DNA from 2 places in the Shewanella sp. KJ2020 genome. Region 2 is predicted to be linked to the other one. Evidence: predicted binding sites of a transcription regulator. Region 2 holds the regulator's gene; the other holds the start of a gene.

Region 1 (6,085 bases), on a different contig from region 2:
TCACCGAGACTTGATACGGTCACATCTATATCTTGACCGGGTTTGATAAACGCAGGCATATCCGCATGCACGGCAACTACGGCAACGTTCTTGATTTTAGGCCTAAAATTTTCAGGCAAATTGATGCCGAAATTTTTTAGCATAGTCGTAAAGGTTTGCTCAGTGTAATTCGTTTTCTCGCCCGTGCCTGGTAAGCCCACCACTAGGCCATAACCAATTAACTGATTACTGCGCACACCCTGCACATTGGCAATATCCTTAATGCGTTCAGCTTGGCTTGGGTGAGTAAACACGAGCATGGCAAGGGTTAAGATCAGTTTATATTTCATGATACGACTCCTTAGAAGGGCCACCAGTCGCTCATAAAGAACTGACTCAACCAGCCAACTTTTTGAGCATCCGCGAATGTACCTGTGCCACTGTATTGAATACGGGCATTCGCCATACGCGTTGAATCGATAGTGTTATCGGGTTTTATGTCCTGCGAGCGAACAATGCCTGTCACGCGGATAAACTCATCACCATTGTTGATTGAAATCCACTTTTCACCACGCACCACAAGATTACCGTTGTTCAGCACTTGCATCACGTTGGCGGAAATACTGCCATCGAGGCTATTGCTTTGATCTGCATCGGCTTCACGCTTAGTGTTCATGCTGTCTTTGTAGCGTAAATCGATTGGCACGCCGCTGATAGTCACATTACCGCCACCCGCATAGATAGGATCTAGGGTCATATCAGAGCCCTTCTTGATCTCATTATTCGCGCTTTTCTTCGCCTGGGTCGCTTCCTTCAACACGATAGTAATGATGTCACCGACCTTGTGAGCGCGAATATCCGAATATAAGCTCGCAGCCTGACTATCCTGATAAATAGACCCCGTTGCCGCTATTTTTGTCGGCGGGGCTTCGGGATAAATCGGTGCATAAAATGGATCGTCTGCAATCGGTTTTTTCTGCGTCGAGCTACAAGCGCTAAGCAAGAGAGCCGCGGCCAATATGAAATATCTAGCCATGATATGTGCCTCTATAGGTTCTGATTCACATAAGCCAGCATCTGATCTACCGCGGAAATCACTTTAGAGTTCATCTCGTAGATACGCTGACTTTCAATTAAATTCACAAGCTCTTCGGTCACATTGACGTTAGAGGTTTCTAACGCGCCTTGACGAATAGCCCCCATTCCATCGAGCGAAGCCGTGCCTTGAATCGGTGTGCCGCTAGCCCCAGTCTCGGTGTAGAGGTTTTGTCCCATAGGATCGAGACCCGATGGATTAATGAAATCCGACATACTGAGCTGACCTACCACCTGATTTTCTGCGGCGCCCGGTGTTTTTACCGACACTTCACCTTCGGCAGAAACCGTAATACTGGTAGCATCCTCTGGAATAGTGATCGCAGGCTGCAGCACAAAACCAGAACCTGGCGTAACTATCTGCCCGGTATCGTCTAAGGTAAATTGGCCATTGCGGGTATATGCAGTAGTACCATCGGGTAATTGCACTTCAAAAAAGCCAGGGCCTTCAATCATCAGATCGAGTGAATTGTCCGTTGTCAGCATATTGCCTTGGGTAAACATTTTTTGAGTGGCAACCACCTTAGTACCCGCACCGATATTTAATCCATTGGGGAGCTTAGTGTTAGAGGCACTGATGCCCCCCGCTTGGTTAACGGTTTGATATAACAAATCTTCAAATACCGCGCGGCTCTTTTTGTAGCCCACGGTGCTGGCGTTGGCGACGTTGTTTGAAATCACCGCAATGTCAGTTTGCTGTGCGTCTAAGCCAGTTTTACTAATCCATAACGCCGGATGCATAATCTATCTCCTAACTAATACGCATTAATGAAGATGAAGCGCGATCGTTTTCTTCCGCGGTTTTCATCATCTTGACTTGCAATTCAAACTGGCGCTGTAGGTCAATCAAAGACACCATTTCATCTACCGGATTAACGTTACTCCCCTCCACCGCACCGCTCTCAACATAGACACTGGGATCGGCTGGGGCATCGTCACCCGATACAAGGCGGAATAACCCGTCTTCGCCACGCATCATTTGCGCATTACCAGGATTGACGAGTTTTAATCTGCCCACTTCCTCCACCACATCCGCAGTGGCACCTTGGGGACGAACGGAAATAATGCCATCTTGGGAGATTGACACTTTGTCAATCGGCAGCGGCAACACAATTGGCCCCGCATCTCCCATCACAGGGTTTCCCCTGTCGTTATGCAATAAACCTGTTGAATCAAAACTTAAGCTACCGGAACGGGTATAGGCCTCACCGCCATCTTGGGCCTGCACCGCAAACCAACCATCGCCCTTAATGGCAACGTCAAGATCCCGTCCTGTGGTTTTAATCGGGCCAGAACGAAAATTAGCCGACGGTGTTTCGACCATGGCAAACACCCGGGATGGCAACCCTTCACCAAAGGCTTGCATCGTTCTAGCTTGAGCCATATCCGCTTTAAATCCATCGGTATTTGCGTTAGCTAAGTTGTTGGCACGCAGCGCCAACTCATTCATATTTTGCTTAGCACCACTCATGGATATATACAGGAATTTGTCCACAGACTGCTCCGTCAAATTTTCTACCTGACCATAACAAAGCAAGCATCATGCCAACAAAATCAGCAGCTAATCGATTGATAAATTAGATAAATAGAAAGGAAAAACCAGGGGAAGCCCAAAAGAGGCTAAGTGTTGCCGCCTGCGGCAACACTTAGTACAACCAAGATAGAATTAACGGATTTGCAGAACTGTCTGTTGCAGGGTGTTATTGACTTCTAGCGTTCGAGAGTTCGCTTGGAAGTTACGCTGCGCGGAGATAAGATCCACCAGCTCAGTGGTTAAATCGATATTCGATTGTTCCAATGCCGACGAACTAATGCTACCGAATGTACCGCTATTGGCCTGACCCGCTAATGCTGGGCCCGACTCTAAACTCGCCTTCCACGAAGTATTACCCACTTGGGTCAAACCTTGCTCGTTAGCAAAGCGCACTAATGCCACTCGAGCTAAAGGCACTGTAGATCCGTTAGAATAACTGGCGGTGATAAGACCATCTTCACCAATCTCAACATTCGTTAAACGCCCCACTGTGGTACCATCCTGAGTCAGCTCAGTTGCGGCAAAGGGAGCTGCGTATTGAGTCGGTGCATTAAACTTAACCGTTAAGGTTTGAGTGCCATCGGCTCCCGCTCCCAGCACACCTGCACCACCAATGCCTAAGGTTTCTGTGGTGATCGCAGCGGGATCGCTACCTGTGTACACCCCCACTGAGTTGAACTTTAAGACTGAGCCTTTCCAACCACCCGCAGTTTGAGCCGAACTCGTTGCATCTGGGTTACCATCACCCGTAGTATCCGTTTGATAAGTTCCGGCAGGTCCCGCGAGGTCCACTTGTTTACCATCAACGGCATAGTAGGCAACCCAGTTACTTTCACCGTTATATGAACCATTAGTAGGCTTAACAAAGTAGGTCGTCATGACATGCGGCTCACCGAGTGAGTCATAAATCGTCATCGAGGTAACGTTGTTGTAGGTTTTGGGATCGAGTGGATCAAATGCGGCGGGGTCGAGCGCACTTTCTTTGGCATTCAAATTCATCTGCAAGCTGACGTTTTCAGTCTTTACAGGACTACCCGCAGTATCAGGGATCTGTACCGGTTTAGCCGTGGTTAAGCTGACAGAGGTTGAGTTACCCTCTTTATCAACAGGGAACGTCTGCAAAAAATTACCTGCTGAATCAACCATATAATTATTTTTATCGACTTTGAAAGCACCGGCACGAGTAAACTGGTGATCCAATGTACCGATCTCAGACGCTGTCACGAAAAAACCGCCTCCTTTGATCGCCAAATCTAAGGAGTTATTGGTCAACTGCAGACTACCTTGATGGAATTGCTGCGCGACTTGGCTCGTCGCCACACCGCCACCGACAGCCGTCTTTGAGTTGGAAAAAATCGAATTAGCGTAAACATCCGCAAATTCAGCGCGTGACTCCTTAAAGCCAATGGTATTCGCGTTGGCAATGTTGTTCGCCGTAGTGTTTAAATCTTTCTGCGCGGCGGAAATGCCACTCAATGCAATGTTAAACGACATAATTCACCTCTACATTTGACTCAATTCAATTGCGGACGACTAACGCCCAATTCAAATTCTGACGATTTTAAGTTTCAGACACGGCTAACACATCAGACAACTTGATCCCCATACCGCCCCTCAGGTTTAAAATCGCCCCTGTGCTAGCGGTACCAAGGGAAACACTGGTCACATGGGCGTATGTCGAAACCGCTAAATCCTGTGATTCTCCGTCGACTAAGCCACTGGCTTTAATCGAGTAATTCCCCGCCGCGACAGGCTGACCATTTTTATCTAATCCATCCCAATTCACCGCCACGTTACCGCCTTCACTGCCATCCACAGTAAAGGTGCTAACAACCTGCCCTTTTTCATCCTCAACGCGGACGTTGATCACCGGAATTTTATCGGGAGTACTGATCACACCTTTCAACGTTGGGCTCTCAGCTGAAATATTGCCAGTATCCGTTGGGATCAGTACTTTACGTCCCACAAGTCCTGAGGCCTGCAAAGCTTGGCTAGATGTCATCACACTGTTTAAATTGACAATTTCATCATTTAATTTCGAAATACCGTCCACAGTGGAGAAAGAGGCCATTTGCGCAATCATCTGGTCATTGTCTACGGGCTTGAAAGGATCCTGCATAGACAATTGCTGACTGAGTAACGAGAAGAAATCATCTTGGCTTAATTGCTGGCTTTTCGCCTCTGGGACAATCGATTCTTTAGGTAAACGAATGCCATCCAAAAATGGATTACCCGTTGAACTGGTCGTCGTATTTGGCGTCACAGTATTCGACTGACTCTTAGTTTGAGTCGTCGGCGCTTGGTTAAGTTGGTTAATGAGGCTCACAGCTTACCTCCTAAAAAACGCATATTATTTACCCATCCCAAGTGTTTGTTGCAGCATGGATTTTGCTGCTTCAGCGACTTGAACATTCATTTGATATGAGCGCGAAGCAGATATCATATCTGCCATTTCTTCCATGACATTCACATTCGGCTTATAAATAAAGCCATCGGCATCCGCCATTGGGTGATCCGGCGAATACTCTTTTAATAGGGGTTTATCACTCTCAACAATGCCTTTTACCGCAACACCTTGGGAGGATTGTTGTTGGCTTTGCGCTTTGGCCATTTCCGCTTCAAAAATGGGATGACGGGAACGGTAGGTTTTATCGACGCTGCTCGAGACGGCATCGGCGTTCGCGATATTACTCGCCGTGGTATTCAGTCGGACCGATTGTGCCGACATACCAGAGCCTGCGACATCAAAAATGCTAAATAAACTCATGATTAATCCCCTCTCAGCGCCTTTTTCATGCCGCTAAATTTGCTGTCTAGAAAACCCAATGACATTTGATATTCGAGGGCATTTTGCATAAATGCCGACTGCTCTTGCTGAATATCCACAGTATTGCCATCACCGGTATCGGGTTGATTAGGAACACGAAACTTAACATACTGCCCGGTCAATTCAGCGAGGCCAAAGTGCTGCTCGCTCGGTGTAATTTCTAGGCTATTTCGCTGCTGCTGTTGGCTACGGGCGACTTGCATTGCCGCAGAAAAATCGACATCGCGGGCTTTATAATGTGGCGTATCAGCATTTGCGATATTACTTGAAATCACTTCGGCACGTTCTGCACGTATACCTAAAGTGAATTGATGCACACCCAGTGCCTTGTCAAAGTTGATCGCCATAAAATTGCCTCCATCGTGTCACTCATGGAAACAAAGCAATTCATGTGCCAAAAGAACAAAAATCAAGGGGAATGGTGATAATGGTGAACTGCGGCATAAAAAATTACCGACAAATGTCGGTAATTTTTTAATTAAATTGATAGGTTAGGTTTTCTTCTGATAATAAATTCCCGGATTACAGCGGACCATATCAAATTCGTCCGTTAATCCAGCAATCGACTCCGAAGCCCCCAAGAAGAGGATCCCTTTAGGGTTTAAAGCGGCAGCAAATTGCCGCAAAATTTTTGCTTTTGCCTCTGGCGC
Region 2 (6,085 bases):
TCATCGCTAAATAGCACTTTATCCTGACCGGCGGCAAGGGATGCAAAACCTAACCCTAGCGGTCATATTCGAAGAGGCCACGGCAAGGCGACATGCCCTAAACATGATTTCATAGGCATAAAGGGTAAAGACGATGATACTGCTCAAGACATTGAGGCACTAAACAGGCTATTCTGAGCCATCAATGGGGCGACAAAGACAATGCAAGAAGAGAGATAGACATGGTAGACCAATCACAACTACGCCAGTGGGGCTGCAACGTTATCGACATTGAAAAGTCGGCCCTAGACAATCTATATCAGTACGTAGATTCCGCCGAATTTGCACAGGCGTGCGAACTGATCCTCAACTGTACTGGCAAAGTTATTGTTATGGGCATGGGCAAATCCGGCCATATTGGCAATAAAATTTCCGCCACCCTCGCCAGCACGGGGACGCCAGCCTTTTTTGTACATCCAGGGGAAGCCAGCCACGGCGATTTAGGCGTATTGTCCGACAACGATATTATTTTAGCGATTTCCAATTCAGGCGAATCGAGTGAAATCCTCACCTTAATGCCAGTGATCCAGCGCAAGGCCATCCCCGTCATCGCCATGACAGGTAAACCTGATTCCAATATGGCGCGCTTAGCTAAAATTCATTTATGTATTGAAGTGCCGGAAGAAGCCTGCCCACTCGGGCTTGCCCCAACATCGAGTACCACTGCAACCTTAGTGATGGGTGATGCTATCGCTATAGCCCTGCTTCAGGCCAAAGGCTTTACCCGGGAAGATTTTGCCATGTCCCATCCGGGTGGCGCGCTGGGGCGCAAATTGTTGTTAAAAGTCAGCGATGTGATGCACCGTGGTGACGACTTACCACTGGTTAATCACGATATTTGCATCACCGAAGCCCTATATGAAATCTCCAAAAAAGGCCTAGGAATGACGGCGATTATCGATGAACAACAGAAGTTGGTCGGGATTTTCACCGACGGTGATTTACGCCGAGTGATTGATGCACAAGTCAATCTGCGCACCACACCGATTGCCGATGTCATGACCCGAAACTGTGTCACAATTACCGACAACGTACTCGCGGCACAAGCACTGCAAGTGATGGATTCGAAAAATATCAACGGCCTGATAGTGATAGACAAAGACCACCATCCAATCGGTGCACTCAACATGCTCGACATGGTTAAAGCGGGAGTGATTTAATGCCACAACAAGGATTTTACGGCCCCATCAGCGATGATGTTTGGCAAAGGGCACAAAAGATTAAACTGCTCATCTGTGATGTCGATGGCGTGTTTTCCGATGGACGCATTTATTTAAGTAACTCGGGGGAAGAACTCAAAGCCTTTCATACCCGTGATGGTTACGGCGTGCGCTCACTGTTGACCAGCGGTTTCAACATAGCCGTGATCACGGGGCGTCAATCTAAAATTGTTGAAAACCGTATGACAGCGCTGGGCGTTACTCATATTTATCAAGGAGTTGATAATAAACTAGCCCCCTATGAAGAACTGTTATCACTCTATAATATCTCACCTGAAGAAGTTGCCTATATAGGTGATGATATTGTCGATTTGCCAGTGATGAATCTGGTGGGCCTAGCCGTCAGCGTCGCCGATGGTCATCCCTACGTACGTCAACACGCCCATTTTGTCACCAACCTCAATGGCGGTCACGGCGCACTCAGGGAATTAACCGACTTGCTGTTACTTAGCCAGAATAAGTTCACCACGGCACACGGGATGAGTATATGAGTCGTGTGACCCTCGCCATCATCGCCTTTTTTGGCACCGCACTTATCCTCTATTGGCAAGTGCAACAAAAGCGTGGGGGTGATACGGATGGCAGTTTGAGCAACACTGATAGACCCGATTACATTATCGAAGACCTACACAGTGTTGAATTTAACGATCAGGGCCAAGTGAATAGCCGTGTCACGGCGAAGCACATGGAGCACTATGAGCTAAAAAACCAAACCTTCTTCACGCAACCCGTATACCTTGTCTACCCCGACCAAGGTAAAGCACAATGGCAGGTCAGGGCAGATCAAGGCCGGCTCAATAAAAATACTGGCAAGGTTGTATTAGAAAATAATGTTATTATCGATGCCATTAACTCGCAGGAGCCGATACAGACCCTGTCCACCAGTTTTCTGGAACTCGATCTCAATACTATGATAATGACCTCGGACCGTATCATTTATGTCACAGGGAAAGATTTTCACATTCAAGGGCAAGGCCTTTATGCCGACCTAAACGCGCAGGAAGTGCAATTGACCAGTCAGGTAGTAGGAACCTATGAAGCAAAATAACGTATTACTTGCCAGCCTAATGCTAATAATCAGCATGGGCGCCTTCGCAAAAGTGGATGATCTAAAGCAGGAAGTGAAAATCAAGGCTGTGAGCCAAACCGCGGATATTAAAAACAACCAAATCATCTTCTTTGGCCCGGTAGAGGTCACCCAAGGCTCGATTAAAATCAATGCACAACAGCTGCGCGCATTTTCGGCAGAGGGTGAAAACAGTAAAATTTTGGTGGCTACGGGTAATCCTGCAACTTATACCCAAATTTTAGACGATGGTCGCCCCGCCTCCGCCAGCGCGAAAGAAATTCGCTACGAAATGGCGACTCGCACCCTAACGCTGACGGGTTCTGCTTCCCTAGATCAAGCGGGTAGCCAAGTGACGGGAAATCTCATCCGTTACAACATCACCCAGCAAAAACTGATCGCCGAAAGCACGGGCAGCGGCAATGATCGAGTGATCACTATCATCCAGCCCGAAAGCTATCAAGATGATGCCAAGCCAGAAACCCCGGCGGATAAACCTGTGAAGAAACAGCAGGATTCTAAATGACCCAGATCACCCTAAGAGCACAAAATCTGGCGAAGAGCTATAAGAGCCGCCAAGTCGTTAAGGATGTCAGCCTAACGGTCAAAACGGGTCAGGTCGTTGGCCTACTCGGCCCGAATGGTGCCGGCAAAACAACCACTTTCTACATGGTTGTCGGGCTAGTTAAAAGCGATAAGGGCCATATCTTTATCGACGATGACGATTTAACCGCCGACCCAATGCACCTGCGTGCCCGTAAAGGGATTGGTTACCTGCCACAGGAAGCCAGCATCTTTCGTAAACTCACAGTGCACGACAATATCATGGCGGTACTGCAAACCCGTAAAGAGCTAAAAGCTGAGCAGCGCGAGGAAGAATTGGAACACTTGCTCGAAGAGTTCCATATCACCCATATTCGCGATAGCCAGGGCATGTCCTTATCGGGCGGCGAACGTCGCCGCGTCGAAATTGCCCGCGCATTAGCCGCCAACCCTAAGTTTATTTTGCTCGATGAACCCTTTGCCGGCGTAGACCCTATTTCAGTTATCGATATTAAAAAAATTATCGAGCAACTTAAGAGCCGTGGGCTGGGTGTCTTGATCACCGACCACAATGTGCGCGAAACATTAGATGTATGTGAACATGCCTATATCGTGAGTCACGGAAACCTGATCGCCGAAGGCACACCCGCAGAGATCTTAGACAATCAGCAAGTTAGGGCTGTGTACTTAGGTGAACAATTCAGGCTATAGTTACTGAAATGGAGCCAATGACCATTAAATTTAACATCATCCGGCTCCCTTCATAATGATAACAAGCGACCTCATTCTAAAATAATAACCTAGGGATCAGCGGTAACATGAAAGCGTCACTCCAGCTCAAACTGGGTCAACAGTTAACTATGACGCCACAATTACAGCAGGCCATTCGTCTGTTGCAACTGTCGTCATTAGAACTGCAGCAAGAGATCCAGCAAGCCTTAGACTCTAATCCCCTTCTCGAGCTGGAAGAGGAACAATTTGACGCACCTAGCGAACGCAACCAGACCCTAGCCGATACCGATTTCAGCGAGTCCAGCACTCTGCCGCCCGAACAGGATAGCTCCACGGTCGACACGGCGGAATCTTTGACTAAAGAATCTATGCCGGACGAACTCCCCATGGATACCACTTGGGATGAAGTCTTTACCGCTTCACCGAACTCGGGTCCAGGTGGCAGTCGTGAAGACGATATGCCCTTCCAAGGTGAAACCAGCGAAGGCCTATACGAACATTTAGAATGGCAAAAGAACCTCACGCCCTTTTCTGAAACCGATTTAGCGATCGCCACCGCCATTATTGATGCCATCGACGATCAAGGTTATCTCACCCAAAGCACCGAAGATATTCTCGAAGCCATGGGCAATCCAGAAATTGAACTAGATGAAGTAGAGGCCGTGCTTAAACGCATTCAACACTTCGACCCCGTTGGCGTGGCCGCGAGGGATTTAAGCGAATGTCTGCTTATCCAGCTATCCCATTTTTCGCCCGATACACCGCATCTCGAAAATGCCCGCATGTTGATCAGAGATCATTTAGATCTGATCGCCGCCCGTGATTTTAGACTGTTAATGCGTAAGACAAGACTCAAAGAAGATGAATTAAGGGACGGCATTGCCCTGATCCAGACGCTCAACCCTCGTCCGGGTTTATTGATCACCCCAGTGGATGAAGAATATGTCATCCCCGATGTGTCAGTATCAAAGAAAAATGGCCGTTGGGTGGTGGAGCTAAACCCAGACTGCATGCCAAAAATCAATGTCAATCAGCAATATGCAGCTATGGCACGCAGCACTAAGAGCCAAGCCGATAGCCAGTTTATCCGCGGCCATCTGCAAGAGGCTAAATGGTTTATCAAGAGCTTAGAGAGCCGTAACGAGACCCTGCTCAAGGTGGCGAACTGTATCGTCCAATATCAGCAAGGTTTCTTCGAATACGGTGAAGAAGCGATGAAGCCAATGGTACTCAATGATATTGCCGAAGCCGTTGAAATGCATGAGTCCACCATTTCTCGGGTGACCACCCAAAAATACATGCATACCCCTAAGGGACTTTTTGAACTAAAATACTTCTTCTCAAGCCATGTCGGGACTGACGATGGCGGCGAGTGCTCATCCACCGCAATCAGGGCCTTCATCAAGAAACTGGTTGCCGCGGAAAACCAGAAAAAACCATTAAGCGACAGCAAGATGGCACAACTTCTGGCAGAACAGGGGATAAACGTAGCCCGCAGAACCATTGCGAAGTATCGAGAAGCTATGCTTATTCCCCCTTCTAATCAGCGTAAAAGTTTATAGCCTACAGTGGATATCGGAGGACGTTTCTATGCAAATAAACCTAAGTGGACACCATATAGAGATTACTGAATCGTTACGGGCATATGTAGAGGAAAAGTTTTCAAAACTTGAACGTCATTTCGAACAGATCAATAATGTGCACGTTGTGCTCAATGTTGAGAAAATGCAACAAATTGCCGAAGCGAGAATTAACCTCACCGGTGGTGAAGTTTTTGCAACTTCAGAGCATGCAGACATGTATGCTGCCATAGACGTCCTGATAGACAAACTTGACCGTCAGGTTATTAAACACAAAGAGAAGTTAACAAAACACTAACCATGGAACTTTGTACCATACTGCGGCCGGAGTGCACTACCTGCGCCACTCCGGGCAGTAAGAAAAAGGTACTGGAACTCATCAGTGACTTAGCCGCTGCCCAGTACCCTACCCTCTCATCTCAAGAGATATTCGAAAGCCTTGTGGCGCGCGAAAAGATGGGGAGCACAGGTATAGGTAACGGTATCGCCATTCCACATGGTCGATTAACCGATATAACACAACCCATTGCGATACTCGTAAAATGTGAGGAGCCGATAGCCTTCGATGCTATCGATAAGCAACCTGTCGATATTTTATTTGCATTGCTCGTACCTGCGGATCAATGTCAGCAGCATTTAAGCACTTTGTCCTGTATGGCCGAAAAGCTCAGCGACAAACAAGTATTGAAACAATTGCGCAAGACGCATGATGAAACGGAACTCTATCAGGTAATCACTGGATGAAACTGGTCATAGTGTCAGGGCGCTCGGGCTCAGGCAAATCTGTCGCACTAAGAGTGCTTGAAGATCTCGGCTACTATTGTGTTGATAATCTCCCCTTGCCTTTGATTGGCAGCCTGCTTGAACAGCTCAAGGGCAGTAACGATCTCGTCGCCATCAGTGTC

Evidence for each region. Region 2 encodes sigma-54, which starts transcription at its own class of promoters, with help from an activator protein. Its sites were predicted from a motif close to GTTGGCACGNNNNTNGNNT; they were not measured.
Region 1: a site for sigma-54 is predicted at 2,606-2,624, ahead of flgF (flagellar basal-body rod protein FlgF). Genes of this name have one in related genera too.

The regions. Positions count from the first base shown of each region.
Region 1 is NZ_JAKUKD010000032.1:148,106-154,190, reverse strand. Features, by position in the region: gene MJO46_RS18620 (flagellar basal body P-ring protein FlgI) at 1-329, opposite strand, end outside; gene flgH (flagellar basal body L-ring protein FlgH) at 341-1,015, opposite strand; gene flgG (flagellar basal-body rod protein FlgG) at 1,027-1,815, opposite strand; gene flgF (flagellar basal-body rod protein FlgF) at 1,826-2,569, opposite strand; gene flgE (flagellar hook protein FlgE) at 2,741-4,102, opposite strand; gene flgD (flagellar hook assembly protein FlgD) at 4,170-4,934, opposite strand; gene flgC (flagellar basal body rod protein FlgC) at 4,959-5,375, opposite strand; gene flgB (flagellar basal body rod protein FlgB) at 5,378-5,782, opposite strand; gene MJO46_RS18580 (protein-glutamate O-methyltransferase CheR) at 5,927-6,085, opposite strand, start outside.
Region 2 is NZ_JAKUKD010000014.1:12,075-18,159, forward strand. Features, by position in the region: gene MJO46_RS08730 (KpsF/GutQ family sugar-phosphate isomerase) at 222-1,199, shown strand; gene kdsC (3-deoxy-manno-octulosonate-8-phosphatase KdsC) at 1,199-1,750, shown strand; gene lptC (LPS export ABC transporter periplasmic protein LptC) at 1,747-2,307, shown strand; gene lptA (lipopolysaccharide transport periplasmic protein LptA) at 2,294-2,851, shown strand; gene lptB (LPS export ABC transporter ATP-binding protein) at 2,848-3,579, shown strand; gene MJO46_RS08755 (RNA polymerase factor sigma-54) at 3,687-5,162, shown strand; gene hpf (ribosome hibernation promoting factor) at 5,191-5,478, shown strand; gene ptsN (PTS IIA-like nitrogen regulatory protein PtsN) at 5,481-5,924, shown strand; gene rapZ (RNase adapter RapZ) at 5,921-6,085, shown strand, end outside.